2 regions of the Polycladomyces abyssicola genome follow, and region 2 is predicted to be linked to the other one. Evidence: riboswitches for the same ligand, from Rfam matches in the RefSeq annotation. Region 2 holds a riboswitch; the other holds the start of a gene.

Region 1 (12,015 bases), 1.3 Mb from region 2:
ATCGCTTCACCGGAAACATAACGAAACCAACGGGACTGATGTGTCCAATCATACAGATAGTGATACACTGCCGGGAACCGGTTCAACATACGGTGATACCCGGTTTGGAGGAGAGGATGTGCCTTCGTCGGTATCCAGTCCAACAAATCGACGTACATCACTCGCGCATTTCGCTCTTCCATCACATGCAACAATGCTTGTGCCGCTGAGTTGTGCCCGGCACCAAATCCCATCGACAGTAGCAACACACGTTCCATTTGGCGCCCTCCTCAATCCCACTCCTCTATCATTATGACAAAAACGGTCCGATCCGTCTCGTGTCTCATCAATATCTCGTGAAAAATTGATCGATCTTTAACAATCATGAAACAGATTGGACGGCCCATTTGGGCCGTCGCTCAGGGCTGGGATCGTTGGCGCGCCAGCTGCTCCTGCGCCAGTTTGACCATTTCCCGTACCATGAGGCCTCCGATGGTGCCGCCGATTTTGCCGGCATCCGACGTTTTCAAATCCCCATTGTCACCGGGTTTGAGGGGCACACCGACTTGTTTGGCCACTTCCATTTTGACCTGGTCGGGCGACAGCGGTCCTACATCCAATTCTCTGCTCATCACTTGGGCTTTCAACCGCTCCAGGGCCGGTCGCGACTCGGGCACCAACAATCGCCTTCTCCGTTTTCGAGCCATGTTTCCACCCCCTGTAAATAGTGTCCCATCAGGGGGAACAAATGATGTGGTGGACAATAAAAGGAAAAAACCGCCCGTTTGGGCGGTCGTCCAAATTGGGGGTTGAGAGGGGGGTGTGCAAATTTCCCTGTTCCATTGTACTTAGAAGCGTTTGGCCAAATCGCGTGCTTGTTGGATGGCTTTTTGCTTGATTTCTTCCGCTTTGTCCGGGAATTGCGACATGCCTTCGGCGATGACGGATTCCACCGATTCCACACCCAGGAACGACATGACGGCGCGGATATAACGGTCACCGAACTCGAAGTCCTTTGTCGGGCCTTCGGAGTAGATGCCACCACGCGCTTGGATGTGGACAGCTTTTTTACCTTTCAGCAGACCGACTGCACCGTTTTCGGTGTACTTAAATGTTTTGCCTGCGATACAGATGGAGTCAATATACGCTTTCATCCGTGGAGGAATACTGAAGTTCCACATCGGGGTGACGAAGATGTATTTGTCCGCTTCTGCAAATTGATCGACGATCTCATTGATCCGTCCCACTTTTTTCTGCTCTTCTGCAGACAATTCCTCAAACGCGGTTCCCTGTTGCAATTTGCCCCAACCACTGAAAACATCTTCGTCCAAGAAGGGGATGTCCAGTTTGTACACATCCAACTCGACGATTTTATCTTCGGGATGGGCCTCCCGGTAGGTATTCAAAAATGCCTGTCCCACCTGCAGGCTGAACGACTGATCTTCCGGTTTGGGATTGGCAGTGATGTACAAAACCGTCGCCATGTGAGCCTTCCTTCCTTTCATTAAACTAACTTTAGTTACGTTGATATTATGCATTTATATACTTACTTTTGTCAAGCTAAAAATAAATAAACATCTCCTCTCAAAATATTTCCGGACACGCCGGTTTTTACTCAATAAGAAAAGCCCGTCCCCCATGGGAACGGGCTTTTCCTCGTCACTTCGTGAAAATATGCTTTCCGATTTTTTTGATTTGCGGGCGAGACCAGATCCAATCAGAAGTTGCGGTGTCCGGGTTGAAATAGTACAGTGCACCGTTTGTCGGGTCCCATCCTCGGATCGCATCCATCGTAGCGCGATAGGCTGTACTGTTGGGGCTCAACCAGAACTGCCCGTCCTGTACCGCCGTAAACGCACCGTCTTGGAAAATCACACCGCTTACTGTTTTCGGAAACTCCGGTGAATCAATCCGGTTCAAAATTACAGCGGCTACAGCCACTTGCCCTTTGTAAGGTTCACCTCGTGCTTCACTGTATACAGCTCGTGCAATCAACGAAATGTCTTTTTTAGAAAAACGGGAATTTACAGAATGAAGAGGCTGCTTGTGTGCTTTTTTGGATACCGTCTGTTTGGACACTGTATGCCGCTTCAACGATCCCCACGTTTGGGGGCCGGTAATGCCATCAATTCGCAATTTATGATGAATCTGATACTGGATAACCGCTTTTTCCGTTTTCAAACCGTAAATACCGTCCAGCTTGCCACGGTACAGCCCCAGCTGTTGCAAGCGATATTGCAAATCCCAGACATCTCCGTTATTGCTGCCGTATTGTATCATCGTCGGTGCAGCGGCTTCCGCCTTTCCGCTTCCAAACGGAACCGCTGCAACGATCACCGCAACTACTGCTCCAGTGAGCAACCACGCCCACTTTTTCCAAATAGACATGTTATGCCTCCTTTCAAAGCCTCCGAGGTTAGCTGACGGGTTCGGGAAAGGAGTTAATCCCGGCCGCCGAAATGGCGGCTTCACCCCAACAATGATTGCATCCCCCGTACCCCGCGCCGAACACCGACACGGAGATTCGGCCTGTCTGATACACGTTGACCATTATAAGTTGGATATGGAAACCTTTCAAGCGAAAATGATTAGAATGTAAGGTATGTATTTCCTTGGAAATTACACAACAAAAAAGCACGGTGGAATCTTCCCCACCGTGCTTTTTTCCGTCCTTTTTATCCGCGCGCCGCTTGGTACCGTTTGGCGACTTCGTCCCAGTTTACCACGTTCCAGAACGCTTTGATGTATTCCGGACGCTTGTTTTGATATTTGAGATAGTAGGCGTGCTCCCACACGTCCAAGCCCAAAATCGGCGTGTCGCCATCCATCAGCGGGCTGTCTTGGTTCGGTGTGCTCGTCACGGCCAAGGAACCGTCTTTTTTCACGACCAGCCAAGCCCAACCGCTACCGAAACGGGTGGTTGCCGCTTTGGTGAATTCTTCTTTGAATCGGTCGAAGCTGCCGAAAGCTTGGTTGATCGCGTTAGCCAGCTCCCCGCTCGGTTCACCGCCACCATTCGGACTCATGATTTGCCAGAACAGGCTGTGGTTCGCATGACCGCCTCCGTTGTTGCGCACAGCGGTACGAATGCTTTCCGGTACTTGGTCAATGTTGCGCAACAAGTCTTCAATGGATTTTTCCGCCAAGGCGGTGTGACCTTCCAACGCCGCATTCAAGTTGTTGACATATGTGGCGTGATGCCGGCCATGGTGAATTTCCATCGTTTGCGCATCGATGTACGGCTCCAACGCGTCATGGGCATACGGCAATGCAGGCAGTTCGTGCTTGGCCATGATTCACCCTCCAATATGTAGGATTTGGTCCTTTTTCTTCTTCGAAAAAGGACGGGCAGTTTTTATCCTTCCCGATTCTATTATGCAAAAAACGTGGAATTATAGTCAACTTAAATGTATGAAAAGTGGACTTTTGTTGAGAATCCTGAACCGGAATCGCAGGAAGCGGGCATAGTACGCTTCACTCAACAGGATAATGCCCGCGATAGAGTCCTGCGCTTTTCCGATTCTTCACTTGGGAAAAAATGGCCACCTGAAGGGTGATCGGACAGGCTATCACTTTGTTGCAAACGTCGGTTTACCGTCCGGTTCCGCTGATAACGCGAGACAATTCTGTCACATCGCGCACAATATAATCGGCGCCCAACTCCTCAAACTTGGCTCGCGCGGCCTCTCCGGTCAATCCCGTCAACGTGGCTGCAAACTTGCAACCCATTTTTCGGGCTGCCAACAAATCGGCAATCGAATCCCCCACGATCAACACTTCTTCGCCTTTGGACAAAGGCAAATCGACGGTGAGCACCTCTGCATCCGCTTTGCTCCGACCGAAATATCCTTTTAAATATGTGTACGGTTGCGGTTTACCGAGCGGGGCATGTTCCGGGTGCGCCTGTTCAGCCTGAATCACATCATCTGCGGTGACGATCCGTTCCGGGTCAAACGCATCATACAATCCGAGGGCGGTAAGCGGCACTTCCGTCTCAATCAGCGGACGGCCGGTTCCCAATCCCAACACGATACCCTCTCTCCGTAACCCGTCCAGCACTTGTCTAATCTTCCGGGGATCGGCCAGCGGAATCTCCTGGTGCAAAAATCCGTTTTTGCCCGGTGTGGCCGGTGCCTTGTCTTCCACCTGCCGGTATCGGTCGTCACCCAGATACCATTCCTGGAACACATGACGCCCCAGCTCCCACAACGCGCTTTTGGGCGAGAACGCCTCGGTTTCCATACCCAACCACGCTTTCGCCAACGTATTGAAATACGCGATCAATTCCTGTTTGGTGACATTGGATTCGGCCAATGCCGGGATGAACGCGTCAAACTGCGGCTCATACATGATGCCCGCTTCACGCAACCGTCCGCCCAACTGGCGCAACACATCGGCTGTGACGGGGCCGCTCATCGCTTCCGCCACCCACTCCGGCCGCTCGGCTTGAATTTGTTTCAGCAAGCGGAGCCACTGCAGGGAAAACGTCATCTGTACCATATCCCAGTTGGAGTTGATCCCCCGCGTTTTGATCCAATCCAGCACCCGGTCGCTGTCAAACACCAACTGGCGCAGTTGACGGATTTTTTCCTCGGATGGTTGTGTGGTAAACACATCTCCCCGCAATCCCAAATAACGGGGATTGTACAGCAGCTCCCACACGGAGAGTGCGGAAGCGTCAAAGCATCGGTCCTCGCTTAAAAATACCCCATCCACGTCAAACAAGATCATCCGGTACAACGACTCTTCCTCCTCTTTTTTACTTACTTCCTTTTACTTTACCAGAGGATCGCATCAAAGCCCAACTGTTCATTGTATGAATTCAGTTAACAAAGAAAACCTTCCGCATCGGTTCATGATGAACCGAAACGGAAGGTTGGTGACTTGCCTATACGGCTGAAGCACCACAGGTACTCCCTTTGATCCCGTGGGCTTCTCGCTTCATCTGGTATGGAAATCCATATCCATCCACGGTGGCTTCATCTCATTCATACCCCAAATACCATTTCATCCTTTTCTCAATTGCTGTTGAAATGGAACCCGTTCCGCCAAATAGGTAAACAGTATTCAACGGACCGATCTGCGACCTCACTTCACACAGGTGAGCTTCCACATAGGAGTGCAACCTGTCGGATGGAGTGAGGAACAGCGGCGTACCGGACATTGCGGCCAGCGGGGCACCGGACGTGGAGTGTCAATCTAGCCACCAGTTACCTTGCAAGCCTTTACCAATATCCTGGTATGGTGGATGAGGATGGAGTTGCCGTTGCGGTTGGGTTCTCTATCTTTACTCTGATCTTGTCTACGATCAGTTTTCTTTTCTACAGAAAGTCAAAACCTATATGGGGAAAATGATTTCATTCCTTGGTGCGGTTACCTTGTTGGGGTACCGCCAGCAATTTACTGTACTGCGGGCATGGCACTGGTTTGATCGTGTCAAAGCCATTGCCGAAGCGAAGCGACTTCTCAAAGAAAGCGGCTGTTTGATTGTGATGGATTCGGGATTTCACCCTAAAAAACCGCATCCCCTGTACTTGAAAACGCTGGAAATCGCACAAAAATACAGGAATGGAGCCGTCAAACCAGCAGGTTCCAAAGCGGAGGCGACCTCACGTTTGCTAGGTTTTCCTAGAAATTGGTTTGACGAATGGGAAGCGGCCGGTTTTGAATGGACCGCCGGTTGGCAATGGGAGTATGTTGTTCCGTTTTCCCACGAGTATTGGTGTGGGCGGATCCGGACATTTCATGGTACAGCCGGTTTTCGAATGAGATCAGGAATGTATTTGACAGGGAAATGCGATCGTTGTTGGAAGAAGCATTTCCAAATGAACCGGTTGAAGTGCCTCACTTATGTTCAGTTTTAATACTGAAAAACGAGCATGATGCATGAAAAATGTCTGGGGGAAAGAGAATTAGACCCCTATGCTTGAAGGGATCGAAGTTTGAGTGCTCTCATGGTTAACCATAAAAACCTCCACGATATTGTGGAGGTGAAGTGTGGGAAGCTAGTTACTCAATACTATGATTAACCCCCAATCAAGGGGAATATTTATTCCTAATTTTGGTTTCGTTAGGGGTATTGTGTAATGACTAAGAAAGATAAGCGCCCAAAAGGGTTAGGCAACGATTCCTTCTTTTTTTTGGGCCACTCACTACAAACCCTGATTTACAAGGGTTATAAGAATTTTTTGTTGAAATTGATTTCAATCAATCTTTTGGAGGGAGAAAGATGGATTTATGGTCTTTGAGGAAATTATTAGTTAGAAAGCTAATCGTGGCATCATTACTGTTTGTGTTCTGTTTAATTTATTTTTTATTTAATTCAGTAGTTGTTGGTATTGAAATGATGGAGAGCATCGCTTATATATTGATTTTTGGTGTACCCATTCTCTTTATTTATGCTCCAATTATCTCGGTCGTAGCAGAATTAATCAGTCAAAAATACTCGAAAAATAGAAAGTCCAGCAAACTACTTCTCTCTCTGGTCATTCATCTAATTGGTGGAGTTATTTTGCCTACTTTAGCTGTAGCTGTAACTAAGCCTTCTGATCTCCCTCTCATGTTTAATAGTGTCTTTTCGTTATTTATTTCACTATCTGCAATTGTACCTGCATTTTTATTTTGGTTGGTGGATCTACTATGGCTTGATTTCATTTCAAAAAAAACAAATCTCTCTAAGTAAAATAGGTTATTTCCCCTATTTTGCGTGAACTCTGGACGGAGTTATTCGAGATGGAGGTGTGTTTATGGCAATTAGAATCCGTGAGGGGACGCTCAATGACTGTTCTGCTATTGCAAAAGTTCATGTCGATAGTTGGCGTACTACTTACAACTCCATTGTTCCAAATGAATATCTAATCAACATGTCTTATTCCGACAGTGAGAAAAGATGGATTAAGCGACTACAACAAGCCGACAATCAACACAAATTGTATGTTGCGGAAAATGAGTCCGGGACAATTGTTGGATTCGCAGGTGGAGGACGTGAACGTTCTGGCGAACCCGGTTACGACGGTGAATTGTACGCTATATATCTGCTAAAGGAGTTTCAAAGACAAGGCATTGGTAAACTACTTTTTAAAGCAGTGGTTGATCACCTTGCGACACAATTTCGCTCGATGCTTGTGTGGGTCTTGGCAGAAAATGATTCCCGTTACTTTTATGAGGCTCTTGGAGGTATCTATATCCGTGAGAGCACAATTACGATTGCTGGAAAGGAACTTATAGAAGTCGCCTACGGATGGTCTGATATTCGAAAGTTAAAAGATAACCTGTAGTGAAACACAACGCATTTTTTGTCGAAATCAGAAGATGACACCAACGGTAATGGTCTCTACGGAGAGCCAGAGGGCTCGGCCCTAGGCTCCGGGGGCCATATGAGACTTTTGAATCGGGTAGTCTATTTTTTCACAGCAATCAAGTGCAGTTCTGCAAAATCCTGTACGATGCCAGCTTCGGGATCGCTGTTGAATTCCGTTTCCAATCTCTCCACCCCTGCTTGATAGTCTTTTTCATCAATCAACGTCAATACGGAAATATCCCGATTTCGATGAAGAACCTGCATTCATTGAAACGTACCGACAGTATGGAGGAGATTTTGTCAAAGCGGCAAGAGAATATGGTATCAAACCTGAATCGCTCAAGGAAACATGGGTGAAAGAAAAAGATTTGAATGAAGATATGAAAGAAGCATTGAAATACACAGGGGTGAATGATTTTGTTCAGTTCCATGCCGGAGATCACGATGTGATTGTCTGGCTGAAAGAAAGAAAATGGACGAAAAAACCGTATGAAGCGGTCAAAGATCAAGTGAAAACCGATTATATTATGGATGTCTCGAAATCGATGAAAGAAGAGTATATAAATGAATTGGCAACGAAATATGGTCTCGTGGTGAATACCAAATATTTTTCTCAAACAATAAACTCATCCGTTCCTGACACAAAAACTCATACCGGCCACGAACATCATCATTGAACCTGACAGGGGGATGAACTAAATTGATTCGGTTTTTTAAACTGTTTATTCCACACTTCCTTTTTTCGCTGGTTTGCGGAGTTCTCCTTTTCGCTCGAATTTTTTTGTCTCTAATATCTGGATTTGATCACAAAGCAGGATTTGTAACAAGTTTACTGGTGTGGTTATTGTTACTTGGGTTAATTATTTTTTTGGGTATTCGTTATCTCCGGTATTATTTTCATCGGGTCGTCGTCCCGCTTAGTCCGGATACGACCAAAAGATTTAATGTCGCACTTCAAGGCGGAATCCCGTTTTACGGAATGTTTCTCTTTTGTTTGGTAGTGTGGCAGGGCGGCAACATGGTCGATGTTAGCGGTGAACATTGGATTCACGGTTGGATCGTATTTGGGTTTCTAGGTACTGTGATTTTTGGACTCCTGTCTTTAATCTATACCATAGTGATGAGATCTTACTGTAAAAAGCTTAATGATCATGCAGCCATGTAAAAGAAAACGGAAGAGAATAGTTTGTGATCTTTGTCCGATTTTCTCTATTTTCTTCCAATCCCTATACAAAACCCAGCAGTTTTTCCGCTGGGTTTGTCAATAGCCTCAGCCTCTTCAAGAGGCATTTTATTATCCTATCTATGTTTGATCATAGTGGGTTGCTACAACCTCACAGGAGCTACATAAATAAACGTAAATAAGTCCTTCTTGGCCCTCTTCATAATGCTGTGCGATAAAAGGCATCTTTTCTTGGCAACGTGGACAATTAGGGAAATAAGCATCATTAATCCATACTGGATATCCACCAATCTTAGATTTCTCTTCAAAATAAAGTTCTTCCCATGCTTCTTGCTTAGGTCCTACATCAAAACAGGTCACCCCAAAATCTTCGTAGTTACCATCAGGTTGGTGATAACAATATTCTGGTTTCTCGTTATAAAAACTCCACCTTACATTCCCATCCCCATCTACTTCTGTGTAAATAGTGGAATAACATGTACATTGAATACAAGTAGCTATTCGAAGATATTTTCCTTGCATACCTAGAAAATGCAACTTAGGATTAGAAAGGTCCAAATCAAATAGAACTGCTAGTTTCCAACCACAGCATTGACACCTTTCCTCTAACCAAATATTTTTTTGTGCTGCTAATGCAGCAGTATAGATATGTTCTTCATAGACTAAATCTTGTCTCTTTCCATTCTCATCTAATTTCCAATTTGCTTCATATGAATACTCTTCGGGAGGGATACATAGCTTATCAGCCCAAGATGGTGGGTTCTGCCTCCATAGAGAAAACTGCCGCTGAACTTCTTCATCACCTACCCAAGCAAGTGATAGTAATAAATGATTAACTGTCAAAGAATCAAGGGAAGAAGCCTCCTCCATTCGTTGAAGAAGAAGAGTACGAACCTCTGCATTTGCTTTTCGGTATAAAGTTCCAGGATAGAATTGCTCTTTATCAATCCATTCTTTTTGAAGTTCACTCAGTGAAGAAGGTCTGATTTTTACTAGCAGTGCTAGAATTTCCTGTATATGGGATTCATCTTCTAACTCCATTACCTGTCTAGCTAGGCTGATCAACTCTGATTGAGGTAATTGCATGATATATTGACACAGCTTTTTTTTCTCATCTTGAGTCATGTTGAATGATATAAGTAGTTTGATTTGTTCTAAGGAAACCCCTTGCTCCATATTCTTCTCCTTTTTCTCACTTTTTTAGGTGGAACACAAACGTCTGTCTCACTATTCATCCGGGGCCATGATCTCAATTTCGATTTTGACCAAGCCATATTCATCATAATACCCGTAAACCGGGAAATACCCGTCGCCCATGGTCGAAATTGCCAAAACGCCGTCCAATCCATCCACGGGACCACCCAAATTTTCGTTGTAAGCGGCATCACAAATCCGCCAATAAGCGCTGTCTTCCCGGATGTCTGTCATGATGAAAGTTTCCTTTTCCTGAGCAATCTGTTTGATGATTTCTTTCAACCGATCCGCTTCCGCTTTATCGGTCGTTTCGATCCGATAGGTTCCGTTTTTCACTGTGACTCTGTATCCTCGCCTTTGAAGTTCTTCTCTGACGATCTCTTCACCTTTACCCCAGAACTCAACACCTTGAACGTCGCCTCTGTTAGGAGGTTCGACACCATAATTGATGGGATCACAAATAACCAGCATCGCACAATCTACAGGGACATGACCGATCAGACGTTTTTCCAATGTCCATTCCCCTTTTACTAGGCTCTTCCGGGCCTTTATTTATTTGGACGGCTTTCTCTTTCCTAGATACCGATAAAGTGTTGCCTTGGACACCTGAAGCGTTTCACAAATTTCCTGGATGGAAAGATCGGAGTCCTTCATCTACGGAATTCCTCCCCTTTATCATGCCTGAGAGCTGGGATCTGCATCCTTTTTGTGTTTTTTGTTGACGAAAGTTTTTGCCCGGACAAGCCCTAGACGGGTTTTTTCTTGGAAACCTCTCTTTGGAATCGGTATGAAAAACCAGCGACATAGTCGCTGAGTTGGGTTATTTTTTAAAGGTTTAAGATACACTTATTAACCAAAGACATAAAATGGAGAGTGCAGCCGAAAGAATTGCTTGGAAAAGTTTCCATTTCTTCTCTTTTTCTATTTTTGAAAGAATTGATTGGAAAATTTTACATTTCTTCACTTTTTCTGCTTTATTGTAATAATCCAACCAATAAAAGATTGCAAGTAAACCCCAACCAACTGAACCGAACCACAAGCGTTTCGCGTCTGTAAAGATAAGAGAAGCTAGCAAAAATAGTAGAGCGAGAGTTTTCATTAAGATATTCCTCCACATTATAAAGCTCACTTTCACTACTATCATAGTTGGATAGAAAATAGTTTACAACAATAGTATTTTAAATAAAGTGTACTGCTTTTACTCTGTTGATAACCTTTATCATTCATGCCGATGAACTTAGAAAAGGCGCCGGGAACTTACCCTACGATAAACCTCAGATCAACGAACAATGTTTTCCAACGTTTTAACTCCGGTGGTTAATACAAAGATCTATGTCCCATATGGGCTTGGTCTATTGGGATTTTCCTTACCATACCTGACCACACTTGGAGCCACATTGCAAAAGAGTAGTCTCTTGTTTCAAAAACGAAAAGGATCGAGGGCGGGACCCCTTTGGCTGAAAATGAATATTTATGTTAAGATGGAGAAGAGATTGTGAAGAAATGTACTTGCAGGTTAATTCAATAAGAAATGATGGGAGGGCATTGTAATGAGGATTAATCAAAAGGAATTTTATATTCATAATTTACGTTATATTATAAGGTCTGCAATAGAGAAAGATGCGAAAAACTTGTCTGAAGTAAGATTGCAAGTAGATGGCGAAACAGAAAATCTAGATAGAGAACAAGGCGAGGCGTACATAGATGAATCAGGTTTTAAACAGTTAATTAAAGAGGATACAGAGAGTATTAGTAATCTTTTTTTAGTTGCTGAAGTTAATGAAAGAATTGTAGGTTTTTCAAGGTGTGTAGGGTACAAATTGAAAAGAATGTCTCATAAAGTAGAATTTGGAGTCTGTGTATTAAAAGAATATTGGGGATATGGTATAGGGAAAAAACCTTTTAAAAGAGTCTATTCATTGGGCTGACTCAAATGGTATTAAGAAAATAACTTTGAATGTTCTTGAAACTGATGATAAAGCTATAAGGCTTTATGAAAAATATGGTTTTGAAGTTGAAGGGATTCTAAAAAATGACAAAATTCTATCTGACGGGGATTACTATAATACTATATTAATGGGAAGGTTTAATGGATAAGGATTAAAGAACAAATCGAATTTCAATTTTTTAAAACTAATGGGGTGTTAGTTGAAAAAGGGGAGACTAGCATGTTTCTTAGAAAAGTAACCTCTGCATCATTAACAACGACGTTTCTAACCATTTTTTGGTTCTTTTTATGATTTTACCCTATCACACATCATTTTTCCGGTCACCTTGTTATGTGTGTTTACTTTTGGCATTCTATTCTCTACATTGATCGAATTAACTGTTAGGAGGTTCAATTTAAGACCACGTTGGA
Region 2 (12,015 bases):
ATACCCCGGACCAAGTCAAACCGGTCAAAATGAAGGGTTTGACTCCTTTGAATCGAAAAGTACTAATGGACAGCGCCGGACAACCAAAGGAGGAGTGGTACGATGGACTGGGAAAAGATGTATGAGACGGGTGAGTTCGCCCATTGGGACTTTGTGGCCCCTTCATCGGAATTGGTGGCGACCATCGCCGTTTTGGGACTCCCGCAACCGGGGGAGGTCGCGCTGGATATCGGATGCGGTGCAGGACGGGAGGCCATTTTCTTGTCCCAATGCGGTTATCGCACCATCGGCGTGGACATGACGGCCAAGGCACTGGAAATCGCAAGGGAACGCGCACGCGAGGCAGGTGTATCGGTCGATTTCCGGCAAGGCAATGCTCTGGATCTTCCGATTGAAGATGAATCCGTCGACTTCGTGAATGATCGGGGTTGTTTCCATCTCATACCCGAAGCCGACCGGTCGCGCTACGCGAGTGAGGTGCTACGCGTGATGAAGTCGGGAGCCCGCTTTCTGTTGCGTGGTTGCCGAGATGCCAATGCTGTACCAAAAGCCGTGGAGGAACATGATGTCCATTTCGAACCGATCACGGAGGATGTCGTCCAACATTTTTTCCCGACCGAGTATTTTGTACACGGACCCGTCCTGCCCCTGCAATTGATCGGGAATCAAAAAGCGCTTCCTGGAAATGTCGTGCTGTTGCGAAAAAAATAAACGGAAAAGGGGATTAAGGCGATATCCAACAAATAATAAAGCCTAGCAGGAATCAACCCGCCAGGCTTTTTTTACAAAAAACCAAGCTGCTCTTCGCTTAGTTACAAAATTTTTTTCCCAAAGTATTTCTCATGCCTTTCCGCCACTTTCCGCCTTTTTTCCCGAAAAAGACCTTCGGTTGCATGGTCCAAAAATTCACGACGGGACATTTTTCCTTGTTCAAACCTTTCATATATCTTCTGCTCTTTTGGACCCAACTTTTTCACGGTGTGCACGATAGACACCCTTTCTGCCTGATAAATAATAAGAAACCAAAGGGGAAAGTGCGTTTGCAAAAGCCCTCAAATAAGGAATGTCTTCTGATTCATTGTACGAATTTTTTTCTTCACCTGTCACGCTTAGAACGCCTATTACATCTTTTCCGCATTTTACGGGAACCGTAACCAACGAATAAAAGGAGTTGTCAGAATGATCATTATGTTCGAAACGTGAGCCGGGGGCGTTTACGTCAGGCAAGTAATAAGGTTCGCCGGTCATATATGTGAATCCTGCTGAGTTTTCTTGACTGATTGCGGGAGTGAATTTTTGGATTTGCGTCGAGTGACTTGCCCAACCACATGGTTCTAAGTGGGTCTCTTCCTCATTAGGAATGAATAGTACCACTTTGGGGTCCTTGGATTTTTTATTAATCATAAAGGCTCGAATCATCCAACAAATATGATTAAAAGTGTAAAGATGATTGGTCTTTGAAAAAGGTTCTCGTAAACATTTGGCAATTAGATTGCCGATTGTACTCAAAATATCGATAGCGTCAGTATTTTTGACTATTTCTTCATTTATTTCTGAAAACTCTTCGGTGAAATTCAAGGACCTTGCTGTTCTCTTGTAACTCCACCACAAAAGAATACCGACAAAGAAAGATAATATGGTAACAATCACAATAACCTCTATAGGAATGTTTTGAAGGTTTTCCCAATCCAACTGAGAAAGAGTGTACCATACCAATCCTAATATCGAAATAAACGCTAATACATAGGGGAACCACAGGAAACGCTTAAACAACTTGTCTAAAAGATCCCCGAACACGCTTATCCCCCTTCCTGATAAAAAGGTATTCAATCTATCGTCTTTCAATTCCTTTCTTACATTTTCCAACAAATAAAAAGCCCAGCAGGGATCAACCCGCTAAGCTTTTTGATCAAAAGAAATACGACGCTGTCTTCGATTAAGTATTTTTCATTCCTTTCCGTCATTTTCCTTAAAGAGCTCCTCGGTTGCTGTGTGCTTCATTCATTTGATTGTTCACCTTTTCGTTTCGTATCAGAGGCCGGAAGTTGACTTCCGTTCCTATTCCCAGTTGTTTTGCTTTTTGGTAGATCCGGCTGGCGACCATCGTATCCAAAAAAGCGCTGCCAACGGATTTGCAGAAAGTAATTTCATTCGGATGTTCCCGTCCTTTCTTTTTACCCGTTACGATTTCTCCGAGTTCCCCGTACAGTCGGTCAAAACTCCATGTTCCTTCCCGGACCGGGATCAGGAAATCGCCGGCTTCGTGAAGTACCCCTTCTTTTGTATCGGCCACGATTTTGTCCGACCGCTTTAAGGTAGTAAGATCTACTTCCTGCATGTGAGGCTGATAAGAACCAATCCCGTTGATATGCGTTCCTTTTTTTAGATATGAACCATCAAAGACAGGAGTGGACGAGCGGGTGCTGCAAATGACGATGTCTGCGGCATGAACGGCGGAATTGGCATCGGGGGCAATTTCAATGGTTCCTTTCCAGTTTGGGTACATCTTTCGAATGGTCTTCTGCAACTCTTCTGCTTTACTCGGTGTCCGGTTATATAGAAGGATGGCGGATAGAGAGCGTACCTCCATCATCGCCTGGATTTGGCCTACCGCCTGGGCACCGCATCCGATGACCGTACAGATTTCACTATCTTTCCTGGCCAGATATTTCGTGGCGACTCCGCTGACGGCACCCGTCCGCAAAACGGTTAGATAGGACGCATCCATCACTGCCACATGTTCTCCTGACGAGGCCTCCGTTAACAAAAGGATCCCCTGCAGAACATTTTTGCCTTTCTCCGCATTTTGCGGGAATATGCTGACCACTTTTACGGCCGTGTAATGAATGGGTTCTATGTAAGCCGGCATATAAAGCGTATTGGCTCCCATAAGGGGATGGTCGATGGAAGTGCGCATGGGGGTTACGGTTTTTCCTTCTTCGTAAAAACGGAAAGCTTGTTCTACATCTTCCAGGCAATCTTTCATCGTATATATGCGACGAATCTCATCTGCCGATAAAATCAGCATGCAAATCCCTCCACTACTGAATGTACAAGAAGGAATCAGAGACGCTCGGGTCCTTGTTCCCGGTGCCTCTGATTCCCGTTTTTTTTACTTCGCAACTTGTTGTGACTGTTGGACATCGCTCATTTTCTGGTTGGGAACAAAAGAGATGGCGATCAGAGAAATGATTCCGGTAAGAACAATATATAGAGCCACCGGTACCCATGAATTGTTGTATGTCTCCAGAAGGGCAGTGGCGATGAGCGGAGCGGTTCCACCCGCGATCGCAGCACCGAGCTGATAGCCGAGCGTGACCCCCGTGTAACGAACATGAGTGGTAAAAATCTCCGAAAACAGTGTGCCCAGAACAGCGGTGACGGGTGCCCACAGAATTCCGAGTCCGATGACGGTAGCAACGATGAGCAAAAAAGGCGATTTTGACGACAACAGATAGAAGTAAGGAAACGCATATAAAATGATCGCTACCGTTCCCCAAACATAGAGGGGCTTGCGGCCGATCCGGTCGGACCATTTGCCCATAAACGGGATGGTAATGGTCGTGATCAGTGTGGCAATGGTCACCGCATTTAATACGGTTGTTTTGGGAAAGCCGAGGTGGCCGGTTCCGTAAGAGATGATAAACGTCGAGAAAATATAGAACGGACCTGTTTCCACCACTTTTGCACCCACTGCCAGCAAGACGGATTTCCATTGATAACGCAGTGTATCAAAGAGAGGGACCTTTGCGATCTTGCCGCTTTTTTGCGTCTCTTTAAACTCGGGCGTTTCATCAATCCCGTTCCGGATCCACAATCCGATGAATACCAGAATGGCGCTCAAAATAAAGGGAATTCGCCAACCCCACGACATAAATTGGCTGTCCGGAAGCAGAGTCATCAGGCTGATGGACAGAGTTCCGAGCAACATTCCGATGGTGACGCCCATCTGCGGCACGCTGCCAAAAAAGCCTTTCCTATCTTTGGAGGAGTATTCAACGGCCAGCAGCAAGGCGCCGCCCCATTCACCGCCGATGCCCAGTCCCTGAATCAGGCGCAGTACCGTGAGCAGGATGGGGGCCCAGATCCCGATTGTTTTGTAATCAGGGAGGAGACCGATGAAAACGGTTGCAATCCCCATCAAAGAAAGAGTGAGAACCAATGTTTTCTTGCGGCCGATTTTATCGCCGATATGGCTGAAGATAATTCCGCCGAGCGGCCGGATAAAAAAAGGAATTCCGAATGAAGCATAAGATAAGAGCAATCCCACAACCGGATCAAAATTGGGGAAAAAGAGCTGGTTAAATACGAGAGAGGCCATCGTTCCATATAAGAAAAAGTCAAACCATTCGATGGAACTACCGATCAAACTGGCCACTAGGGCTTTGGTTTCCCGTTTTTTCATAATTCTTTAAAATCCTCCTCTTTCCAATGATGAAAATAGAATATAAGATATAGTATGTATTCGGGATCAGGCCTAAAAGATCCTCGAACACGCTTATCCCCATCCTGGTAAAAAGGTATTCAATCTACGGTCTTTCATTCCTTTCTTTCATTTTGATGATTAAAAAGAGCCGGGGCATAGAGATCCCGACTCTTTTTACATCCGTGAGGAAACACCCGGGCATATGGATCAAGGCGACCCAGATGCTTGGGAAACCGGATTTTATATCGCTGTCAAAAAGCGTTCACTTGGTGTTCAATTTCTTGCCTTCCTCGGAAACGATGAGAAACTTTTTATACTTCAACACACCGCGCGCCACGGAGATGAACACGCGCGCCGGGCGTGACTGATCATCACCGAACGTGGAGTTGTTATGGTTCAGGTCCAACGTGATTTTGACCGTTTCCGGTCCCACGATTTCCACGGAGATGGGGTCCAGTGTGTATCCGTAATACTTTTTATCCGAAAGCTGGATCAAGAGAATGTCGTCGTTGTCCCAATCCCCGTGTGTATCGAGATTGCCGGGATGTTTTTCTTTCGTAAAATACCAGATACCGCCTTTGGCAGGCCAAGGAACATCCGACCAATCGTTGTATTCGAACGGCACTTTGAAAGGCGGATTTTTCGGAGCTGACGCTTCTTTGTCCGCTTTCAAATTGCATCCGCTCAATAATATCAATGTTCCCATCAGTACGAGAAAACAACGGATGATGGCTTTGTTCACGTGCGTATGCTTCCTCCCTCACGCGTGATTCCCGGCTGATACTTTCATGGTCAGGCTATCGGGTTTTCAATTTGCGGCCACTCTCGTCCATGACCAAAAAACTTTTTCCTTTGAGTGTGCCTTTGTTCACTTTAATATAAGTGCGGGCGGGTTCCGGCTGGTCTGAGGAAAAGGTGTCATCCTTTTTCTCCAGATGCAGGGTGACGCGGGCGACCTGGTTGTTGATCAATTCCAGCGCCACCGGTTTGGCGTCGTATCCTCTGTATCGGTTGTCCCCCAGCTGGATGTAGAGAACGTCCATTTCATCCCAGATAAAATCGTCATCCAAATTGTTGGGATGTTTGGCTTGGGTATAATACCATACCCCGCCGTGGATCATCGGCGGTTCGTTGATGAAATCGACCGCTTCAAACCAAGGCTGATCATAGAAAGTAGAGGCCGCTTGTGCTCCCTCCGGATCCGCACCTGAACCGTTGTTGACGGCTTCGATAAATTCCCCACTCGGTTCTTCCTGTGGTTGCTCGGACGCTAGTGAATGCCACTTCCCGGTTCCGGGGAGCGGAACCAAACCGCAGCCTGTCAACGATACGGATAGGAGGAGCATCAAAACGGCAAACCTTCTGCTGTTGCAGGACATCGTGCACCTCCGCTTTTTTCAAAACATCAATGGATTCCTTCCCTACTTTACTGTTCCCCTTGGATAGTGTCAAGGACGAGTCGGAATTGTAAGAAAAGAGTTACCCGCAGACTTTGCTATCAACTGACCTCCAATTCGTCAGGGATGGATTTCTTGTTTTTGGAAAACTATATAGAGAGGATGTGTCGTCAAAGGAGAGAATGACGTGGGAACGATTGTATCAGTGGGAACGGCGGTTCCGCCCCATAGCATTCATCAACAGGAAGTACGCGAGTTTGCTCGGCACTTATTTCGGGATTCCTTTTCCGATGTGGACCGCTTACTCGGTATTTTTGATCGTACAGCCATTCAGACACGCTGGTTTAGCCGGCCGCGGGAGTGGTTTGAACAAGACCATTCGTTTTCTGACCGGAATGAAGCCTACATCGAAGCAGCGTGCCGGTTGGGGGAAGCAGCGGTGCGTCGTTGCTTGGATCGGGTTGGTCTCGAGCCGTACGAGGTGGATGTGTTTCTCTTCGTCTCCACTACCGGCTTGGCCACTCCCAGCATTGATGCCCACTTGATCAATCGGTTGGGTATGAACCCGCACGTCAGGCGAACGCCGATCTGGGGTCTGGGATGTGCAGGGGGTGCCGTCGGATTGTCGCGGGCGATGGAGACGGCCAGGGCGTATCCGGAGGCGCGGGTGTTGTTGTTGACCGTGGAGTTGTGCGGGTTAACGTTTCGCCGGGAGGATCGCAGCAAAAGCAATCTGGTCGCTTCCTCCCTTTTCGCCGACGGAGCGGCGGCGGTGTTGCTGGTGGGGGATCGCGCGACAGTGCCCCGGCCAACAAGCGGACCCCGATTGTTGGATGCGATGAGTACCACCTGGCGGGATTCGTTGGAGATCATGGGATGGGAAGTGTGTGACGACGGGTTGCAGGTGGTGTTCTCCAAGGACATCCCGTCCATCGTTCGCCGGGAGGTACGTCCCAACGTGGATCGTTTTTTGGCGCGCAGAAAGTTGGTATGCAGTGATATCCACCGTTGGATTACTCATCCGGGTGGTTTGAAAGTGTTGCAGGCTTATCGGGAGGCGATGGATTTGCCGGCGGAAAAATTGCATCATGCACAGGAAGTGTTGCGGAATTATGGCAACATGTCATCGGCCACCGTATTGTTCGTGCTGGAGCGTGAAATGCGGGAATCGCATGAACCCGGGGAGTATGGATTGGTGACGGCATTGGGACCCGGTTTCAGCTCCGAATTGGTGCTCTTGCAATGGGAGGAAAGGTGAGATGTCTGTCAATGATTGGTTTTGGTTGACCGTTTCGGTGGTATTGATGCAACGATTGGCGGAATGGACTTGGTCCCATCGCAACAGTCGACTGTTACGATCTTGGGGAGCGGTGGAAGCCGGACGGGAACATTTTCCCCTGATTGCAGGGATGCACGGGTTGTTTTTTCTCTCCTTAATCGTAGAAAAGGTGCTTTTTTCAGCCGAACCGCCGATTTGGTGGCCTATTCCACTCATTTTCTTTCTGGCTGCTCAAGTGTGCCGGATTTGGGTTCTCCGCGCATTGGGGCCGTTTTGGAATGTCCGCATTTGGGTGGTACCGGGTATGCGGCCGGTGATGAAGGGACCGTACCGTTTTCTGCGGCATCCCAACTATGTGGTGGTTATGATGGAATTGTTGGCATTGCCGCTTCTGTTCGGTGCGTATCGAACGGCCCTTCTTTTTTCGGTGCTCAACTGGTGGATCTTGACCCGGGTCCGCATTCCGGCGGAGGAACGTGCTTGGGCGGAGCTGACCGACTATGAACGGGAGATGGCGGAACATCATCGGCTCATTCCCGGATGGACGGGTTCGAACGGGCGATCGCGAACGTAAAGTGGCACTGCCGGGTGATCAAGAATGAGGGGACGGGCTGTGAAGCGGAAGAGTGCGGATGATGTTTGGGAGAAAGAGAAAAAACACGGTACAATTGTATCGTAAAAGGGAAAATAACGATCCGAGAAAGGATCGTTTTCTCCAGCGAATTGTGGGGCGTGTCCGCTTATTCACTGAACCGGGAGAGGGGTGGCCTGTTATCCAAACGGGCTGACCTGGATCAACGTGCGTGTATCGGGCACGCCTCAATCATCGAAAAGGAGGCGGGCCGATGGATTGGAATGATCGTGTGGTGATCGTGACAGGTGGTGGACAGGGAATCGGACGTGTCTTGTCCCATGCCTTTGCCAAAAAAGGCGCCATCGTGTACATCGCCGAAGTGGATGAGGAAGCGGGGGAAGAATGCCGGCGTTGGATCGAAGCGGAAGGAGGACGAGCGTTTTTCGTTCCCATCGACGTATCGCGGGAAGAAGAGGTTCAATCGCTGATGGCGCGGGTTGAACGGGAGCAAGGCAAGTTAAACGTTTTGGTCAACAATGCGGCAATCATGAGAAACGGTCCGATCGAGACGCTGTCGTTGGAGGATTGGAACCGGGTAATCGGGGTGAACCTAACAGGGGCTTTCTTGTGCGCCAAATACGGGGTACCCTTGCTGCGAAAAGGAGAAGACCCGGCCATCATCCAAATCGCTTCCACCCGGGCACTGATGTCGGAGCCCCATACCGAGGCGTATTCCGCCAGCAAAGGCGGCATTTTGGCGTTGACTCATGCGTTGGCCGTCAGTCTGGGACCCGAGATCCGTGTCAATGCGGTAAGTCCGGGCTGGATCGACGTCTCCCCTTGGCAAAAAAGCAGTCAACGCCAACCCGAGAAACTAAGGGAAATTGACCATGCCCAGCATCCGGTCGGCCGCGTGGGCAGGCCGGACGACATCGCACAAGCGGTACTGTTTTTGGCTTCCAAAGAGGCGGGATTCATGACGGGAGCCAACATCGTAGTCGATGGCGGCATGACGGTGAAGATGATTTATGCGGAATAAAGCGTACGCCCCGATTTTCTTTTGGCACATGTTCGACAAGCGCCAAAAACGCTTAGATCCAAAAGAAACTAGCCGCGTCTTGTGACTGACCTTTTAGTGTGGAGTGGATACCTCACAAGTAATGCAGAAAGAAACGGGATGCCCGATTGAGCATCCCTTGTTTTATCTGATCTTTAGTGGTATCAGAAAATGAATGATAGCGAATCCTTGCCTTGGCTCCGTTCAGTGCTAAGTCCGAATAGTCATTCGCTGTTCAGCAAACAAAAGCTCTCTATTCGGGAAAGTTCTCTTTCAGCACATAGTCCATACCTTTCGTTGGCACGGTTGATTCCGCGCCTGTTTATTATACTTTACAACATGTGATTAGAGGGGGTATGATGAGCTCAATTCATAATCAATATATCCTCGTAAATCGCTGAGTCCTGCGATACGCGGGAGCGGGGGAACCAACTGCAGACTGTGGTGATCTGTCACGGACTGCATGGGGTGAATCCCGGGGTGGATTTTTTCCATGCCTGGGTAGGGTGACTCTCAGCCACCCGAATCCGTCAGCTAACCTCGTAAGCGTTTTGAGAGGGGGAGTGAACGCGCGGGAGCACGCTATTTTTGCTGTGCCAAAAAAAGCCACGTGAAGATACCCTTCTCGTGGCTTTTTCTGTTGTTGCTGGTAATCACTTTCGTGCGAGTAGGCTGGAAATAACCCTAACTTTGTAATGGGTTTCTGCCATCCATCACGAAAAGATGTTGAGGGAGGACAAAGTATGTTCAAAATCATCTATTTTACGGGTCTGGTAACAATGTCCATTATTCGCGCTCCATTTAGTAGGCAGACTAAAACGAATCAGATCGTTGACAGCCGTAAAACGATTTTAGAGATATTCCTACTCTCTCTGATGTCCGTCGGGATGTTAGTCATTCCACTCATCTATGTCTTCACTCCGTTATTGAGTTTTGCCGATTATCAGCTTCCATCATGGGCGGGATGGATTGGAGTAGTATTCTCCGTTGTAGCCCTCTGGCTATTTTGGCGTTCCCACGCTGATTTAGGACGAAACTGGTCTCCTACTCTTGAATTGAGGAAAGGACATCAACTCATTACCAGTGGAGTATACAAATATGTGAGGCACCCTATGTATGCAGCTAGTTTGATGTGGGGAGTCGCCCAAGTTTTGTTATTGCATAACTGGATAGCAGGGTGGTCCCCTTTTTTGTCGTTGATGATAATGTATTTCTTGCGTGTACCGCGAGAAGAACAAATGATGCTCGATCAGTTTGGAGAAGAGTATCAATCTTACATGAGTAGAACGGGTAGAATTATACCACGCCGGTTTTGGAAATAATAGGGCTTTTCCTTAGAGTGTCTTGCTACAGAGACAAAAAAGCCATTGAAACATACGAAGGAGTACTTCATAGACCCAATGGCTTTTTGATTGATCTTACAACTAGTGGAATTTGGCCACTTGTTTACTGTAATCGGGCATGGCGTAAGTTGCGACCAAAATCCCCGCTTTCTTGATATCATCATGCGATTTGAGTTTTCTTGTGGTGGCATAAACCCAATAATTTATGGTTACGTCGTGATGAATCACTGCGTAAAAGTACACTGTTGGATCAGGATGTACGCCCGGTGTGATAAAACGCAATTCTGCAATATGATGATGTCTGGCATGCCGTAACCCTAACAGTCTCGTGAAGATTCCTCTCAGGCGTGCTGCTGCTCTTCGAGGGATGTGAGAAGTCTCCGACATCATGGTACTCGGATTCAAACAATGGCTATGTAGTGTCACTTTGTAGGTATTACCCATTCCGAGTAAGCTTTTCGGATCGTTTACTCGATGATAGGGATTGATATACCCTTTTCTCAGTAGTTGCTGGCGTCCAATCGTGATCACTCTGCCTGATTGATCAAAATAACGCAACATAAAGGTCTTCACAAAAACAGGAAGACTTTTCACATTGGTCAGGATAATATCAATCGAGTGTCTTCGTCGGTCTTCTGCTATAAAGATCGCTACCTCAGGTTGTGCGTCCTTCCTTGCCTGGTTGATCTGACTGTAAGCAAAAAAGACTGTGACCAAAGTCAAAACCGCACTGAGTACTTGCCCTACAGAACTGACTATCTGTGCAGCATCCACCCAGTCCTGTTGTGTCCATAACGTCCAATCTTGTTTGAGTGATAGAAGCAATGCCGTTCCCTCCACGCTACACCATATTGTCATGGGTTCGTTCTGCGAATTCCAAAATCGGCGCTTTTTCTGGCTCAGGCAATGACATATCGGAATGGAAGGCGCATCTTTTTTATCAAGCTGTCCGCCCCCGAAGATCGGGGGCGTTTTCAATTTCAGCCCAATCGTCGTTGTGCATAGCGGGCAAACACAGGATGTTTCTCTTGCAGCTCCCGATGCAATGTCTCAAATGTAAGGCGGATGTCCCACTGTGCTTCCGGTGAGGTGCGCAGGTTGATGAGATGGTACAGCTCCCACAGCGAAGCGGTGGCGGTAACGGGACGATGGTGCGCGTTGCTCACGCAATAGGCGGCTGATTCGGGAAAACGGGCGGCGATGCGCTCATATGTTTCCGTTGCCAATAACACCGCTTCCTCATAAATTGAGGTCAGCCCGGCCGCTTCCACATGCGGCGGGATGGTGTATCCAAGTTTGACCGTCGGTTCACCGTAGGAGAAATGCGTCCGCCGGTTGTGACGGAGCAGTTGGTGCCAGTTGGCCTCCGAGATCAACAGTTCCATGATGTAGGTCACATGCTGGAATTCGTCCCGGGGGTTGTCAAAGAAGCGCAGGTGTCGGAGCGCAGTATCGACGATTCGCTCCTTTTCCTCGAGAGAGAGTCCTTCAGCCACAGCCAACGCCTGCGCGTAAGTCATCGATCGTTCGCTCACCATCAAGTGGGCCACCGTTTGCGTCAAGGCCTTGTTGTAGTCTGGCATCTGAACGAACCGGGCGAACGGTTTCTTCCTCCCCGTATCCTCCGTCTGATGAGGAGATTCCGGCAACAGGTCGGTGAGGTCATTCCGCGTCTGCAACAGATAGTCATTGGGTTGGACGTGTTTGAGCAATGTCGGGATGACCCGGCTGATTTCCCGCTCCATCTCCTCGGCCAATCGGCGGCATTCAGCGTGGCGGCTGGAGAGAAGCCGGACGATCGTGTCGCGGAGGGCTCGTCCGTTACCGGTCATGCCGAGGTTGGTCAATGTAGCCAGTGTCAATACGTATCGGGCGTCTTCAAACGCCGTTTTTTCCACACGAACCGAGAACCGTTTGTCGGATTCGCCTTCTTGACGGG

Evidence for each region. Region 2 has a riboswitch for cyclic di-AMP ahead of KI215_RS03320 (protein-S-isoprenylcysteine O-methyltransferase). Riboswitches for the same ligand answer to the same signal wherever they lie in the genome.
Region 1: it holds a riboswitch for cyclic di-AMP, as region 2 does, so the genes downstream of both, sleB (spore cortex-lytic enzyme) here and KI215_RS03320 (protein-S-isoprenylcysteine O-methyltransferase) in region 2, are expected to answer to the same signal.

Annotation. Positions count from the first base shown of each region.
Region 1 is NZ_AP024601.1:2,546,318-2,558,332, forward strand. Features, by position in the region: gene KI215_RS12770 (MGDG synthase family glycosyltransferase) at 1-257, opposite strand, end outside; gene KI215_RS12775 (alpha/beta-type small acid-soluble spore protein) at 399-686, opposite strand; gene KI215_RS12780 (FMN-dependent NADH-azoreductase) at 828-1,463, opposite strand; gene sleB (spore cortex-lytic enzyme) at 1,639-2,367, opposite strand; cyclic di-AMP (ydaO/yuaA leader) riboswitch at 2,370-2,519, opposite strand; gene KI215_RS12790 (superoxide dismutase) at 2,655-3,272, opposite strand; gene KI215_RS12795 (HAD family hydrolase) at 3,571-4,710, opposite strand; gene KI215_RS16365 (hypothetical protein) at 4,964-5,152, opposite strand; gene KI215_RS12805 (hypothetical protein) at 5,322-5,843, shown strand; gene KI215_RS12810 (hypothetical protein) at 6,209-6,661, shown strand; gene KI215_RS12815 (GNAT family N-acetyltransferase) at 6,726-7,256, shown strand; gene KI215_RS16135 (hypothetical protein) at 7,379-7,507, opposite strand; gene KI215_RS12820 (hypothetical protein) at 7,633-7,956, shown strand; gene KI215_RS12825 (DUF1963 domain-containing protein) at 8,583-9,638, opposite strand; gene KI215_RS12830 (hypothetical protein) at 9,690-10,169, opposite strand; gene KI215_RS16370 (helix-turn-helix domain-containing protein) at 10,209-10,310, opposite strand; gene KI215_RS12840 (hypothetical protein) at 10,492-10,755, opposite strand; partial or broken gene KI215_RS12845 (N-acetyltransferase family protein) at 11,207-11,753, shown strand.
Region 2 is NZ_AP024601.1:651,508-663,522, forward strand. Features, by position in the region: gene KI215_RS03275 (class I SAM-dependent methyltransferase) at 103-711, shown strand; gene KI215_RS03280 (GAF domain-containing protein) at 940-1,797, opposite strand; gene KI215_RS03285 (ornithine cyclodeaminase family protein) at 1,970-3,028, opposite strand; gene KI215_RS03290 (MFS transporter) at 3,113-4,405, opposite strand; gene KI215_RS03295 (hypothetical protein) at 4,689-5,168, opposite strand; gene KI215_RS03300 (hypothetical protein) at 5,224-5,805, opposite strand; gene KI215_RS03305 (type III polyketide synthase) at 6,011-7,081, shown strand; gene KI215_RS03310 (isoprenylcysteine carboxyl methyltransferase family protein) at 7,083-7,676, shown strand; gene KI215_RS03315 (SDR family oxidoreductase) at 7,948-8,715, shown strand; cyclic di-AMP (ydaO/yuaA leader) riboswitch at 9,119-9,298, shown strand; gene KI215_RS03320 (protein-S-isoprenylcysteine O-methyltransferase) at 9,477-10,055, shown strand; gene KI215_RS03325 (hypothetical protein) at 10,158-10,901, opposite strand; gene KI215_RS03330 (FAD-dependent thymidylate synthase) at 11,057-12,015, opposite strand, start outside.